Regions from separate parts of the Arthrobacter sp. SLBN-122 genome, predicted to be linked through region 3. Evidence: riboswitches for the same ligand, from Rfam matches in the RefSeq annotation. Region 3 holds a riboswitch; each other region holds the start of a gene.
What was found. A riboswitch is a leader RNA that binds a small molecule or an ion and turns the genes downstream of it on or off. The one in region 3 is predicted to bind cyclic di-AMP.

Region 1: linked by a shared signal. The riboswitch ahead of FBY36_RS12490 (hypothetical protein) and the one ahead of FBY36_RS13140 (M23 family metallopeptidase) in region 3 are both predicted to bind cyclic di-AMP.
Region 2: linked by a shared signal. The riboswitch ahead of FBY36_RS19475 (C40 family peptidase) and the one ahead of FBY36_RS13140 (M23 family metallopeptidase) in region 3 are both predicted to bind cyclic di-AMP.

Annotation. Positions count from the first base shown of each region.
Region 1 covers NZ_VFMS01000001.1:2,659,562-2,664,675, reverse strand. Annotated here, with positions in the region: gene FBY36_RS12500 (bifunctional glycosyltransferase family 2/GtrA family protein) at 1-884, shown strand, start outside; gene FBY36_RS12495 (ArnT family glycosyltransferase) at 896-3,004, shown strand; cyclic di-AMP (ydaO/yuaA leader) riboswitch at 3,196-3,356, shown strand; gene FBY36_RS12490 (hypothetical protein) at 3,362-4,081, shown strand; gene FBY36_RS12485 (glyoxalase superfamily protein) at 4,137-4,526, opposite strand; gene upp (uracil phosphoribosyltransferase) at 4,571-5,114, opposite strand, start outside.
Region 2 covers NZ_VFMS01000001.1:4,241,260-4,246,373, reverse strand. Annotated here, with positions in the region: gene FBY36_RS19485 (ribonuclease Z) at 1-279, shown strand, start outside; gene FBY36_RS19480 (protein adenylyltransferase SelO) at 263-1,729, shown strand; gene FBY36_RS19475 (C40 family peptidase) at 1,833-2,672, opposite strand; cyclic di-AMP (ydaO/yuaA leader) riboswitch at 2,676-2,843, opposite strand; gene FBY36_RS20945 (hypothetical protein) at 3,102-3,512, shown strand; gene FBY36_RS20940 (hypothetical protein) at 3,891-4,382, shown strand; gene FBY36_RS19465 (TraR/DksA family transcriptional regulator) at 4,404-4,763, shown strand; gene FBY36_RS19460 (DNA alkylation repair protein) at 4,769-5,114, shown strand, end outside.
Region 3 covers NZ_VFMS01000001.1:2,813,206-2,818,319, reverse strand. Annotated here, with positions in the region: gene FBY36_RS13155 (HNH endonuclease) at 1-55, opposite strand, end outside; gene FBY36_RS13150 (NlpC/P60 family protein) at 323-1,096, opposite strand; gene FBY36_RS13145 (C40 family peptidase) at 1,259-1,945, opposite strand; cyclic di-AMP (ydaO/yuaA leader) riboswitch at 2,015-2,195, opposite strand; gene FBY36_RS13140 (M23 family metallopeptidase) at 2,324-3,145, opposite strand; cyclic di-AMP (ydaO/yuaA leader) riboswitch at 3,158-3,369, opposite strand; gene FBY36_RS13135 (metal-dependent transcriptional regulator) at 3,510-4,211, opposite strand; gene serC (phosphoserine transaminase) at 4,507-5,114, shown strand, end outside.

The sequences.
Region 1 (5,114 bases), 150 kb from region 3:
CCGGGCACTCGGATCTGGCCATCGGCACCCGGCTGACCCGCAGCTCCCGTGTGGTCCGCGGGCCCAAGCGGGAGTTCATTTCACGCAGCTACCACCTGATGCTGCACTCCTTCATGGGCGCCCGGTTCAGCGACGCACAGTGCGGGTTCAAGGCCATCCGCACGGACGTCGCCCAGCAGATCCTGCCATACACCGTGGACACCTCCTGGTTCTTCGATACTGAGCTTTTGGTCCTCGCCGAACGCTGCGGCCTGCGCGTCCACGAAGTCCCCGTCGACTGGATTGACGATCCAGACTCCAGTGTGGATGTGGTCCGCACGGCACTTTCCGACGTCCGGGGAATGGCCCGGCTCACCCGTGACCTGGTCTTGGGCCGCATCCCGGTGCCGGAGCTGCGGGCGGCCCTGGCACGGGGCCCGGTTCCGGCGTCGTCACGGGCGGCCGAGCAGACACGTGGCAGCAGCCTCTTTGGCCAGCTGATCCGTTTCGCCGCCATCGGCGCCGCCTCAACCCTGGCCTACCTGCTGATCTTCGTGTCCTGCCGGGGCTTCATGGACCCGCAGTTGGCCAACTTCCTGGCGCTGCTGGTCACCGCCGTGGCCAACACCGGCGCCAACAGGCGTTTCACGTTCGAAATCCAGGGCGGCAACCCGATCCGGCACCACTTCGAGGGGCTGATCGTGTTCGGCATCGGCCTGCTGCTCACCTCCGGGGCACTCGCCCTGGTCCACCGGACGACGGCGCCCGACCGGTGGGTGGAAATCCTCACCGTTGTGGCGGCGAACCTTGCGGCGACGGCGGCCCGGTTCCTGCTGTTCCGGCTGTGGGTGTTCCGCGGCAACCTCAGCAACAGGGCCACGAAAGACACCACGCCTTCGAGATAAACGGCAGCATCATGACCTGCACCGTCTCCCCCGCGGACGCCGGTTCAGCCGCAGGCCGGCAACCCTCGTCATCCGGACAAGCGGTGTCCATGACCGGGTCGGCTGTGCCGGGATCCCGCTGGAGCCGCTACATATTCGGTGCCCAGCCCCGTTGGGTACGGCCGTCCGCCGCAGGGCTTCTGGTGGCCACGGCGGTCCTGTACCTCTGGAACCTGGCAGCAACCGGTTACGGAAACCCGTTCTATGCGGCAGCCATCCAGGCCGGCACCAAGGACTGGACCGCGTTCCTCTTCGGCCCGCTCGACGCCGGCAACGCCATCACCGTCGACAAGCCGCCGGCAGCACTCTGGATCCCCGCCCTTGCAGGGCGCATCTTCGGATTCTCGCCGCTGAGCATGCTGGTGCCGGAGGCACTCATGGGGGTGGCCGCCGTCGGCTTTCTCTACCTGGCCGTAAAGCGCGTTTCCGGACCGGCTGCGGGCCTGCTCGCCGGCGGCGCCCTGGCGCTGACGCCGGTGGCTGCGCTCATGTTCAAGTTCAACAACCCGGACGCCATGCTCACGCTGTGCCGGGTGCTCGCCGCCTACTTCACCACCCGCGCCATCGAGCGGGCGGGATGGACGTGGCTTGTCGCTGCGGGGGCCGTGATTGGCCTGGCGTTCCTCACCAAGATGCTGCAGGGTTTCCTGATCGTCCCGGCGCTGGGACTCGCCTATCTTTGGGCCGCCCCCACGTCGACCGGACGCCGGCTGGCGCACCTGCTGGGCGCCTTGGGAGGGATCGTCGTGGTTGCCGGCGGCTACATCGCCCTTTTCCAGCTGACGCCGGCCTCCGAGCGACCGTACATGGCAGGATCCAGCACCAACAGCTTCCTGGAACTGACCTTCGGCTACAACGGACTGGCCCGCATCACCGGTTCCGGCGAAGGCATGCCCGACGGCGGAGCCGGGGACGCCGGCGGACCCGGAGGCCGCTTAGGCGGCGGGAACGCCGGGTTCGGCGGGGCTGCGGGCCTGCTGCGGATGTTCGGCACCAGCTTTGGCGGCGAAGTGTCCTGGCTGCTGCCTGCCGCCCTGGTCCTGCTGGTGGCGTGCTTGTGGTTCACGCGCCGCGAAGTCAGGACCTCCCCGGGCCGTGCCGCGCTGATCCTGTGGGGCGGCTGGCTCCTGGTCACCGCGGGCGTCTTCAGCTTCATGAGCGGCATCGTCCACCCGTACTACTCGGTAGCACTGGCACCGGCGGTCGCAGCGCTGGTGGGCATCGGCAGCGTGGAACTGTGGCGCGGCCGGGATTACTGGCCGGCCCGGACCGTCCTGGCCGCCGCCATCCTTGGCACCTCCATCTGGTCCGCCGTCCTGCTGGGCCGCGACGCGTCATGGCTCCCCTGGCTTCGCGTCACCATCATCGCCCTGGGTGTCCTGGCGGCCGCCGCAATCCTCCTCCGCCTCGACGCACTGGGCACCTCCGGATGGTTCCGGCGGGCCGGCGCGGCCGCCGTCGTCGTCGTATCCCTCCTGGCCGGAGGACTCGGAACCGGCGCGTGGACACTCGCCACCGCTGCCTCTGCACACTCAGGCTCCATTCCGACGTCGGGGCCCGCGGGTTCGTCGGCGGCTGGCTTCGGGAGCCGGGCCGCGGGGCTGGGCGGCAACCGGGCAGGCGGCAGGGATGCCGCCGCTATGGACTCTGCCCCAGGCGCTGGCGGGCTTGATCCCTCCCGTGGTTTCGACGGTGCAACTGGCCCCGGCGGTGCCACGGATGGATCCGGCGGCCCGGGTGAAGGAACGGCAGATGCCGCAGTGACGGCACTTCTGGCGGGTACCACCACAAAATGGTCGGCGATTGTGTCCGGCGCCAGCCAGGCAGCCAACCTGGAACTCGCCACCAACACGGACGTCATTTCCCTGGGCGGCTGGAACGGCGGCGACCCATACCCCACGCTCGCCGGGTTCCAGGCCATGGTGGCCAAAGGAGAGATCGGCTACTTCATCGAAGGCGGCGGTATGGGCGGGGGCGGCATGGGCGGCCGCAGCGGCAACTCCGAGGTTGCTGCGTGGGTCCAGGACAACTTCCAGGCCCAGTCCGTAGGTAACTCCACCGTGTACCAACTCACCCGGTAGGACACCATTGGCCTGGTAACGGTCTGGTATTGGTGAGCCGCCAAACTGCCATAGCCCACGGCAGGTCCCGCAATTCGACGCGCTGTGCCTCGTGACTTCCGTTACCTAAATGTGACTTTGGCGTGTTCTTCCTGTACCGTCGATTGGGTGCGGTCCCCGTTCGGGCCGCATATCCCGGGTTGACGCCAAGCTCTGCCGCTTCCCCGGATTCCGATTGAGCTACGGCAGAGGCGGGGGACCCACCGTCCCGGGCACTGAATGCCCTTGGGGTTAAGCCAGTACGTGATCTTTCCGTACGGCCGGATGCCCTCATCCGAACCCGACAGCTAACTCCGCAGGTGTGAGAGGCGATCAATCATGTCCAAGAACACGGCAGAAGCACGTCTGCTGCAGGCAAAGGCTAAACACCGGGCCAAGCAGCAGGCAAAGAAGACCACCCTGGGCCAGCGCGCGGCCGTCCTTGCAGCATCCTGTGCGGTGCTGGTGGGGGTTGGCGCGGCAGGACAGGCCACCAGCAGTATGACTCCGGTGTCATCCACCGGGTCGAACTCTTCCACTACAGCGTCAGACGCTCAAATGAGCATCGAGAAGAGCGAAATCCGTTCCAACCCGGCGGCCAGCCCGGCTCCCGCCGCCATCAGCATGGCACCGCAGGCAGCGGAACCGGCCCCCGCTGCAGCACCGGCCGCGCCCGAAGCGCCCGCCCCTGCCCCGGCGCCAGCTCCCGAGCCCGCCCGCGCACCCGAGCCGGCTCCCGCCGTCGCGGTCAACGATCCCGCCGGGGCCCAAGCCTACGCCGCCAGCCAGCTGGGGACCTTTGGCTGGGCACCGGACCAGATGCAGTGCCTGCAGACGCTGTGGACCAAGGAATCGGACTGGACCACCACGGCCACCAATGCCAGCAGCGGGGCATACGGCATTGTCCAGTCCCTGCCTGCCGAGAAGATGGCCAGCTCCGGCCCGGACTACCTCACCAACTACCGCACGCAGATCAACTGGGGCCTGAATTACATCCAGGAGCGCTACCAGTCGCCTTGCGGCGCGCTGAACTTCCACCTGGCGCACAACTGGTACTAGGCAAGCCACCTTCAACCGCGGGCCCGCATCTTCATGATGCGGCCCGCGTTTGTGGTTAACCGGCGTCCTGTCCGGTGTTCCGCCACGGGATGTACTGGACAGCCCACTTGTTTCCGTCGGGGTCGGCGAAGTAGACGAAGTGACCCCAATCCTGCACGTCCACGTCGCTGACATCCACGCCGTTGTTCTTCAGGTGGTCATGGGCGGCTTTGATGTCGTTGACCACCAGCTGCAGGTTGGAACCGGTGCCGGGAGGGGCGTCGGTGAGGCCTTCGCCGATGCAGATGGAGCAGGCCGAACCGGGCGGCGTCAGCTGCACGAAGCGGATGGAGTCCGAGGGCCGCTCGTCGAAATCGGCGTTAAAGCCCACTTTATTGACGTAGAAGTCCTTGGCGCGGTCAACGTCGGACACGGGGAGAAAGACAAGCTCGAGTTTCCAGTCCATCCGCACAGGCTAGCGGCGGGAACTCTTTTGAAAAAGGGTGAAATCTACCCGGCGATGCCGTAGAGGCGGTCGCCGGCGTCGCCCAGGCCGGGAACGATGTAGGACTTCTCGTTGAGCTTCTCGTCGATGGAGGCCAGGACGATGTGCACGTTGGCCCCTGACAGTTCCTCTTCCAGCCGGGCCAGGCCCTCGGGGGCGGCCAGCAGGCAGATGCAGGTGACGTCGGAGGCGCCGCGCTTGAACAGGAACTTGATGGCTTCGCGCAGGGTTCCGCCGGTGGCCAGCATGGGGTCCAGGACGAAGACCTGGCGGCCGGTGAGGTCCTCCGGCAGGCGCTCTGCGTAGGTGATGATGTCCAGCGTTTCCTCGTCCCGGGCCATGCCCAGGAAGCCCACCTCAGCGGTGGGAACGAGCTTGGTCATGCCCTCCAGCATGCCCAAACCCGCGCGGAGGATGGGAACCACCAGCGGGGTGGGCTTGGTGAACGCGGTGCCGATGGTGGTGCTGACCGGCGTTTGGATGGTGACGGGCTCCGTGCGGACCTCCCGCGTCGCTTCGTACGCCAGCAGGGTCACCAGCTCTTCCGTC
Region 2 (5,114 bases), 1.4 Mb from region 3:
GCCGGCCTGGCCCGGCAATACCTGCACCTGACCGCCGGGCAGGCCGGCGAACTGGCGGCGTCTGGGAAGGCCCGGACGCTGGTGCTCACGCATTTTTCAGCACGGTACGGCAACAACGTCTCCCACCTCGCGGAGCAGGCAAGGGCCCGGGCTCCGGAAACCACGGTCATTGCCGCTGAGGACCTGCAGCGCATTGCCGTTCCCCATCGGCGGCAACAGATCCGGGAAGCGGCAGGCGAAACTACGGCGATAGGGTTAAACCATGACGGCATCAGCTGAATCCACGGTCACTTTTGACGGCCGTTTCGCACGGGAACTGGCCGAACTCGCCGTTCCCTGGCATGCCGAGGAAGCACCCAGTCCCGAGCTTCTGGTCCTGAACGACAAGCTCGCACGGGACCTGGGCCTCGATCCGCAGTACCTCCGCAGCAGCGAAGGGCTACGGCTCCTGGTGGGCAATTACATACCCGCTGGCGCCACTCCGGTGGCCCAGGCATATGCAGGGCACCAGTTCGGCGGTTACTCACCCCTGCTCGGTGACGGACGTGCGCTGCTGCTGGGGGAGGTCACGGACCAAAGCGGCCGCCTCCTGGACGTCCATCTCAAAGGCTCGGGACGCACGCCTTTCGCCCGCGCCGGGGACGGCCGTGCCGTCGTCGGGCCCATGCTCCGTGAATATGTGGTCAGTGAGGCCATGCACGCCCTGGACATTCCCACCACCCGCTCGCTCGCCGTGGTGGCAACCGGCCGGCAGGTCCGGCGCGACGGCATGCTGCCCGGTGCCGTCCTGGCACGGGTGGCAAGCAGCCACCTGCGCGTTGGCAGCTTCCAGTACGCGCGCGCCACGGAAAACCTGGACCTCCTGAAGCGGCTGGCGGACCATGCCATCAGCAGGCACTATCCGCACGCTGCCGAAGCCGAAAACCCCTACCTTGCGTTGTTCAGCTCCGTCGTCTCCGCCCAGGCAGAACTGGTGGCCCGGTGGATGCTGGTGGGATTCGTGCACGGTGTGATGAATACGGACAACATGACCATCTCAGGGGAAACCATCGATTACGGCCCGTGCGCGTTCATGGACGCGTTCAATCCCGCCGCCGTCTACAGTTCCATCGACGTCAGCGGACGCTACGCCTATGCCAACCAGCCAGTGCTTGCCGAATGGAACCTTGCCCGGCTCGCCGAGGCGATGCTGCCGCTCATCGACGAGGACCAGGAAAAGGCGGTTGCCCCGGCCGTGGAAGTGCTCGGCGGGTTCCGCGGACAGTACAGCAAGGCGTGGTCCGGCGGTATGAAACGCAAGCTGGGCCTGGGAAGCGGCGCGGAAAGCGGCGAGGACTCCTCAGCCCTGGTGGACGATGCCATCGCCATCCTGAAGGACGGCCCGGTGGACTACACCTTGTTCTTCCGTAACCTGGGCAAGGCCGCCCGGGGCGACCTCCGTCCCGTCCGCGGCATGGTCCTTGACCTGGCCGCGTTCGACGCCTGGGCGGAGCGGTGGCAGGCCATGGAACCCGATGCGGAACTGATGGACAGCGTGAACCCGGTCTACATTCCCCGGAACCACCTGGTTGAGGAAGCCCTCTCAGCTGCCACCGAAGGAAACCTCGCGCCCCTGCAGCAGCTGCTCGAGGCCATCGGTGCCCCCTTTACCGAACGTCCCGGGCTGGAACGCTACGCCGAGGGTGCCCCTGAAGAATTCGGCAACTACATGACCTTCTGCGGGACCTGACGGCTCGTGCCAGTGGGAAAACGACAGGAGGGCGGCGGCCGGGAATACCCGGCTGCCACCCTCCTGTTGTGACTGGCTTCGCTGCCGCGAAGCGCCGCGGAGACTAGGCTACGCGGACTGCGGAGTAGCCGCCGAGCCAGCTGATGGAGTGGACTTCAGTGCTGTAGCCGTTGACGCCGCCACTGACAACCTGGCCGTCGCCGGCGTAAACGCCAACGTGGCCGGAGGTGATGATCAGGTCACCGGGGGCGGGGGCGCTGACAACGGTTCCGTACTGGAAGAACTGGGTGGGGGCCAGGTCTCCGACGGACTTGCCGACGGAGCGCAGGGCCTTTTCAACCATTGCGGTGCAGTCCTGGCCCACGCCAACCTGGCTGTAAGCCGATGCCAGGATCGCAGCGCCGGTTCCCGTGCCGGTGGAGGCCAGCGGGGTGGCGGAGGCGTAGGACATGTTCATGCCGGTGTTCGCCGGTGCGGTTGCGGCCGCAGCCTGGACCGGAGCTGCGGCAGGGGCCGGAGCCGGTGCTGCGGTGTAGCCTGCGCCGGGGATCCGGATCTGGTCACCGGGGTAGATGATTGAGGACAGGCCCAGTCCGTTGGCGGACAGGACGTCGTTGAGGCTGACGCCGTAGGCGGCCGCGATGGCCCCGATGGTGTCGCCGGCTACGACGGTGTGGACGTTGCCTGCTGCGGCGGGTGCTGCTGCCGGGGCTGCAGGTGCCGAGTACGCCTGGACGCTGGTGTTCTCAGTGGTATCCGGACCGGTGACACCTGCATGGGCCGGGGCTCCGACGCCGAATGCAATGCCTGACGCTGCAGCAACTGCGAGCGCCGGGCGGCCCAGCGAGCGGGCCTGGGACTTGGCGGTTACGGCGAGGCCCTCGAGCACAATGGAGCGGGCCGGAGTCGCGCGGTGACGGGCAGTAATGGAATTTTTTGACACGTTTGATCGCCTCTCCCATGCCTGCGGGGTGAGCTGTCGGGTTCGGGCTGGAGATGCCCGGCCGGTAGCGGCTCCGCAAGCGGAGCTCTACCGACTTAACCCCAAGGCCACAAGTGGCCGTGGAAACTTGGTTCCCCCGTCCCTGCCATCTGGAAACGGTGAATCCCATGATCAGCGGCAGGGCTCGGCATACTGATGGGAATGTCCCGTCTGAGAGGGACACTCAAAGACCATAACCCGCTCTCAGGGTCATTGTCACATTTGGATAACATACGAGGTTTTCCTCTCAATTCCGCAAACGTCTTGATGTACCTCGAATCTCAGGGCTGACCCCACAAGACAGGGAAACCGGCAAATGGCGCCGAAAGGGTAACAATGCGGCTACAGGCCACTGCTTCACCGCCGCACCCGGCTGTAGGCTGCGGAACTATGCCCCTGTTCGTTACAAAACGGCCGTTCCCGCTGTTCGCGGGCCTGATGGCTGTCGCCCTTGCCGGCGCCACCGCACTGCCGGCCGCAGCAGAGGTGGGGCCGCCCGGCGGATACCCCTCCTGGGCAGAGGTGCAGCAGGCACAATCGTCCGAAGCGGCAAAGGCCGCGGAGATCACCGCGATCAACGGGCTGCTCAGCGGTCTCCAGGAGCAGTCGGAGGCGGCCGGGGATGCGGCGGTTCGGGCTGCCGCCGACCACGCTGCGGCGGATGCGGAGCTTCAGGTGGCTGCCTCGAAGTTGGAGACGGTGTCTGCGCAGGCAGCCCGCGCAGACGACCAGCTGGCCCGGTGGCGCTCGATGCCCTGGGGACCAACAGCACCCAGGGGCTCAACGTGGTCAAGCTTGTAGGGGATAAGACTGCTGCGCTGGTGAATAAGGCGGCAGCGGCAGGAAAGGTTGCCGCTGCGCTCAGGGAACAGGAACAGCTTGCCAGGAGCGAGGGGGAACTCCTGGCCGGGGAGACGAAGGTTAAATCCGAGGCCGCCCGTTCCGCCCGGGACGCATTGAACCGCCAGGTGGCCGGGGAACAGCAGCACAGTGGCGAGCTGACTGCCCAGCTTGCCACCCTGAAGGGTACGACGGCGGCCCTTGAGGGGGAGTATCGCCAAGGCCAGGCAGCGCTGGCGGCCTACGAGGCGGCCCAGGCGGCCAAGCGCGCCGCCGGGGAGGAGCAGGCCCGCCGCCAGGCAGCCGCTGCCGCCCAGCAGCCCGCCGCCCCAGCTGCCATTGGCGCTAATCCCGTCCAGGTGGATCCAACACCGGCAAATCCGGGACCGGTCGCACCCGCCAACAATCCAGCTCCTGCCGTTCCGGACGCCGCCGCCGCCACCGCCACCGCCACCGCCACCGGCGCCGGCCCTGCCAAGCCCGCCCGCCGTCGTCGTTCCTTCCGTTCCCGGTGGAGCTGTCAACGATCCGGCCGGGGCGAAAAGCTACGCGTCCGGACGCCTTGCTGCCTTCGGATGGGGCCAGGACCAATTCCTGTGCCTGGCCCGGCTGTGGACCAAGGAATCCAACTGGCTGACCACCGCCACCAACGCCTGGTCCGGAGCTTACGGGATTGCCCAGTCGCTGCCGCCGGGCAAGTATGCCAGCGCCGGCAGCGACTGGCTGACAAGCTACCGGACGCAGGTCGAATGGGGCCTTGGCTATATCCGTGACCGCTACGGTTCGCCCTGCGGGGCGTGGAACCATTCCATCGCCCTGAACTGGTACTGACTGACGCGCTAGGCTTTCCCCATGCCAGATTTCGAACGGTTCCGTCTGCTGCTCGAAGAGGAGCGGGCGCGGCGAGTGGCGCTGCTGCCGGCGCTGCGCGCAGACATCGCCGCGGCGAATTCGGCCCGCCAGGATTCGAACGTCGACGATGAACATGATCCGGAGGGCGCCACGATCGCCTTCGAACTTTCGCAGGCATCGGCGCTCCTGAAGCAAAGCTCGGCCGGCCTGGACCAGATCGAAGCGGCCCTGGCAAGGCTGGCCGGGGGAACCTACGGAACCTGCGCCGTCTGCGGGGAACCCATCGCTGAAGGAAGGCTGGAGGCACGCCCCTGGACCCCGTTTTGCATCCTGCACGCCTCCTTTGGGCGCGGACGGTGACGGGCATGGCGGACGTTGTGTCCGCTGCGGCGGATTTCGTTGACCGGACCCTGCAGAACGAGGGCGCCTGGTACCGCGCAGACGACGTCGGACACCGGCTGGGCGGCGTGCTGGACTCCTACGGTTCCTCCATAGGGGCCGTCCGCGGCACGGTCCGCGACGCCCTCCGCAAGTTCAAGGACCTGGACCACGATGGAACCGTGATGCTTGCCTCCGCCCTGTGGGGGCAGCCAAGGCCTGGATCCCGCCCCGTTTTCGAGCGCCGCCTTGCCGCCGTCGTGCTGCTGCAGTCAAAGGTGCGCCTGCTCAGGCATTCGGACCTGACCCGCCTGGAAGGCTTCCTTCGCTCAG
Region 3 (5,114 bases):
GGAAAGTAATAACCGCCAGCGGTTCATATCCAGCATTCAGAACGAGAGTGCGCATGCACTTACCTCTTCACGGCCGCACCCGTCAGGGGCACGAGGGCCGGCTGCCCTCGGCATGTCCGGGCTATGGATCGACATCACAAGAGTAAACAAAGAAATGCAGAATCAGGTAATCTCCGCCCGGGAGCCAACCAGCGGCTGACACGTCAGGAGGCGTCCGCCCCGGCGGCGGCACCCCACTTAAACACCAAAGACCCCCACCTCATGGGCGGGGGTCTTTGGGACATTTTGAGGCTGGCGGCCGTTCACGCCAGCGCCGGAATGCCTAGTTGACGCGGATGAAGACGGGGCCGGACCCAACGTTTGCGCTGAAGACCACCGTCTGGTTTCCGTTGTAGCCGCCGTGGACGGCCATGCCGTTTCCGGCGTAGACAGCAATGTGGGCCATGCCCGCGCCGCCGTCAGCGTAGTAAATCAGGTCGCCCGGCTGCGCCTCGGCTGCACTGACGGTGCGGCCCAGGGACAGGTAGCCGGCGGGCCAGTCGTGGAAGTGGATTCCGACGGCGGCCAGCGAGTTGGTGACCAGCATGGTGCAGTCCTGCATCACGCCGAGCTGTGCGTACGCGGCGGAGAGGATGGCGGCACCCTTACCACTGGCGGATGCCTGGGCTGCGGGAGCGGCAGGAGCGGCGGCGGTGGCAACCTTGGCCGTGACTTTGGGGGCAGCAGCGGGCTGCGCGGCAGGAGCGGGAGCGGCTTCCTGCACCTCGACCTCGGGCTCAGGCTCGACGACGGGAGCCGGCGTGGTGGTCACGGCAGGCTTCTCGTAGCTGATGGAGATGGTGGAAGCCGCGGAAATCGGGGCGTCAACGGCGGATCCAACTTCCAGCGCGGAGGCCGGCGCGGAATCACGCTTGACGTTGGCGTCGGCAGCGTTGGCAGCGATGCCGGAGGTCAGGACCAGGCCGGAAGCGGCAGCGATGACCGCAGCCTGGCGGCCCATGCCGCCTGCGTTGTCGCTGACAGCCTTGGCAATGACAGCGATTGAGTTGGTTTTGGTGACCTCGGCGCGATGCCGTGCGGTGGCACGAGTCGTCATCAGTTCTCTCTTTCGTTTTCCCTCGAACCGCAGGTGGGCAGGCGAAGGGTGTTGGACGCGCCGGCATCTTGGGGGTACGCCGGCGCGTCCCGAACGGGGATGTGGTTTTTAGCGAAGAAGCTTTGGGCAAAGAAAAAGCCCCTGGAGCGTGAAGCCCAAGAACTATTTGCTGTAGTGGTAGTACGTGGAGGAACCGGTGGCCGCGGGCGAGTGGAGCAGCGTGCCCTGCGAGGGGTTGAGGGCGCTGATCATCATGCCGTTACCGACGTAGATGCCGACGTGCGCGCCACCGTTCTGGACAACCAGGTCACCCGGCTGCGGTGCGGAGGTGGGGGTCATGATGCTCCACGCGTTGGTGCGGGGGATGCTGATTCCGGCCTGGGCGTAAACCCACTGCACGAAACCGGAGCAGTCCCAGCCGGTGACGGGGCTGGTGCCGCCCCACACGTAGGAGTGGCCGATGCCGGTGTAGGCGATAGCGGCAATGCCCGAGGTTGCCGCAGCGGATACGGACTCTTCCGCCTTTGCGGCCGGGGACGCCTCCTGGCCTGCAGTGGCGGTGTTGGCCGCGCGGTTGGCTGCTGCCGTGGACTGGGTACGTAGCGCTTCAACCTTGGGAGCGGCGGTGGTCTTGACGACCGGACGCTCGAAGGACACCGTGGCCGTGGGGGCAGCGGTGACGGCGAGTGCCGTCTGGGCCGAACCGGACTCGGTGGAGGCAGAGACACCGGCAGTGGTGTCAGCTGCCGTGGCGGGCAGGCCCATGCTCAGGATGAGGCCCGAAGCCGCTGCCACAACGGCAGCCTGGCGGCCTACGGTCCCGGCATTTGCAGTGACAGCCTTGGACATGGCGTCCAGCGGGTTGGTGCGAACCGTTTGCGCACGGTGGCGCGCAGAATGATGGCGTGAAGACACGAAGTAGCCTCTCCCAATGCCTGCGAGGTGAGCTGTCGGATTCGGATGGGAGTCACCCGGCCACGCTGCTTCCTGGGAAGCTTTGTGTCTTAACCCCAAGGCCTTCTGGAAATGAAGGCCAAAATTGGTTCCCCCGCCCCTGCCAGACGATGAAATGCGAACGGACCTTGAGCGGTGGCAGAGTTAGGCAATCCACTCAAGAGCGTCAACTTCGGAAAAGTTGACGCGAGTTAGACGGTACAGCAGTTTTGTTTCAATGTCACATTCAGGTCACGACGAGTCACGACGATCTGAGAGTGAGCAATCATTCGGTTACAGCCAGCCCATTGGATCGACCACTTCGCCATTGACCTGGACCTCGAAGTGCAGGTGGCAGCCGGTGGACGCGCCGGTGGTGCCGCTCAGTGCCACGACATCCCCGCGGGAGACGGTCTGGCCGACTTTGACGCTGAAGGACGAGAGGTGGTTGTAGGTGGTTTCCAGCCCATTGCCATGGTCGATGACCACCCGGTTTCCGCCGCCGAACGGGTGCCAGCCCGCGAAGGTGACCGTCCCTGTTGCGGCCGCCAGGACCGAGGTGCCGCACTGCGCCACGAAGTCCTGGCCCCTGTGGAAGTCTCCGGAACCTCCGGTGATGGGACTGACCCGGTAACCGAAGGGGGAAGCGGTGGCGAGGGACCCGAGGGGTGCAGCCAGGGTGCCGGCCGAAGCGGCACGCGTGACGGAGCCGGCGGACTGCGCGCTCAGGAGCTGCTTCAGCTTCCCGTCCGGGTCCGCCTGCGTCACCACCGCGGAGCGGCTGAAGTCGACCTGGGCTCCGATATCAGCGGAAATCTGAGGCTGCGGGCTGACGGCGGAAGCAGCCATGGGGGTACTGCCGGCGGCGTCCGTGGCCATGACGGGACTCGTGGCGGGCACCGTAACCGTCAGCACCAGGCCCGTTGCGGCAAGGGCCATACCGGCTTTTTGGCCGATGCCGCTGGCGGCGGCAAACTCCGTCATCTGCCGGAAGGGACCCCGGCGGCGGCGCGCGTCGCGATGCAGGTCGCGGGGGCGCTCCGCTGCGACGACTTCGGCAGCCCGGGGTGCCGAAGGGGGGCCGGCCGCGCGTCGGCGGCCCCGTGGGGTCTGCATGGTCAAGAAGGGTTCCTCTCTGGAAGAAGCCTGCGGAGTTAGCTGTCGGATTCGGGTCAGAGAGTTCAAAGACCCGGTCCGCCGTAGGCAAGCTTCTGCGCAGGGGTATTCCCGGAAGAATCCTTCACTGGAGAGGCTTGCTGCTGACGGACTTCACCCCAAGGCAGTCCCCCGCTGCCGCTTGTGGTTCCCCCGCCTCTGCCAGTAACGAACTCGTTCACCTGGCCCGCTGGCAGAGCTCGGCTCCGGGTCAGGTAACGCTTATGTATCAACGCTTGGTTCCACTATAGGGGCTTAAGTCCCTAGGTAACAATTCCGTTACCTTTGCGTGGACGTGCCTGTCTGGGGTATGGAAAGTGCCCGATCAGTCCTGGTTGATGGCAACGAAGACGTGGGCAGCAACCTCGGGCGGCAGCTCCAGCGCCCCTTCGATCCCCGCGACCCGGACGGAAATGTACTCGCCCACGCGTTCCAGCGTCACCGCAGCACCGGGCCGGATCCCGCCCTCATCCAACTGGGCCAGCAGTTCCGGTTCCACCTGGATTGGCTCCGCCAGACGGCTGATGGTCACGCCCGAGGCGGGCCCGTAGTTCTTCATTGCTTCCACCAGGCTGATGGCGCCGTCGGCAAAGCCGCGGCCCGCCTGGCCTCCAAGCGCAGCAAGGCCGGGAATGGGATTGCCGTAGGGCGACTCGGTGGGGTGGCCCAGCATTTCGTAGATGCGCCGCTCCACCCGCTCGCTCATGACGTGTTCCCAGCGGCAGGCTTCGTCATGGACGTAGGCCCAGTCCAGGCCGATGACATCTGCCAGCAGGCGTTCGGCCAGCCGGTGCTTGCGCATGACCTCCGTGGCGCGCTTGCGGCCTGTATCCGTGAGTTCCAGGTGGCGGTCACCGGAGACAACGACGAGCCCGTCCCGCTCCATGCGGCCGATGGTCTGGGAGACGGTGGGCCCCGAGTGGCGCAGGCGTTCGGCGATACGGGCCCTGAGGGCAACGATGTTTTCTTCCTCAAGCTCCAGGATGGTCCTGAGGTACATCTCCGTAGTGTCGATCAGATCCGTCATCCAGCTCAGCTCCTCGAGCGCAGTACCTTGCGTTGTCCCACCGTATCGCCTCTTCCCGCGAAATAGTCCGGGGGAAAGCTTAGCCTATTTTGACTTTGTCCGAATAGCTGCGCCCCAAGGGCTGGGCGGGACGGGCACGTCTCACTGTCCGGACTATGACGTACCCGGCTCCCGCCCCCGGCGGCGGTTCAGGCAGAATGGGAGTAGCCGGCAGCCCAGCCACCGCGCGCCCTGCCGGCCACCACTGCCCGCCCTTCCGGACCATAGCTTTCGTCCCCGCCGAATTGGAGCACCTGTGAGCGACACCAGCATCACGATCCCCGCCAACCTCCTGCCCCAGGACGGGCGGTTCGGGGCCGGTCCGTCAAAGGTCCGGCAGGAACAGATCGACGCGCTGGCAGCGGCTTCCAGGACGATCCTTGGCACCTCACACCGGCAGGCGCCGGTCAAGAACCTGGTCAAGTCGGTCCGGGAAGGGCTGAGCCAGTTCTTCCGGGCTCCGGACGGCTACGAGGTGGTCCTCGGCGTGGGCGGCTCCACCGCTTTCTGGGACGTTGCCAGCTTCGGCCTCGTGGAGAAGAAGGCCCAGCACCTGTCCTTCGGTGAGTTCGGTTCCAAGTTTGCCGCCGCCACCAACAAGGCACCCTTCCTCGAAGCCTCCTCCATCATCAAGTCCGAGCCCGGAACCCGGCCCGCAGCCCAGGCCGAGGCCGGCGTGGACGTTTATGCCTGGCCGCAGAACGAAACCTCCACAGGTGTTGCAGCCCCCGTCCAGCGGGTGCCCGGGGCGGACGAGGAATCGCTGGTCCTCGTGGACGCCACGTCCGCGGCCGGCGGGCTGGACGTGGACGTCGCCCAAAGTGATGTCTACTACTTTGCCCCCCAGAAGAACTTTGCCTCCGA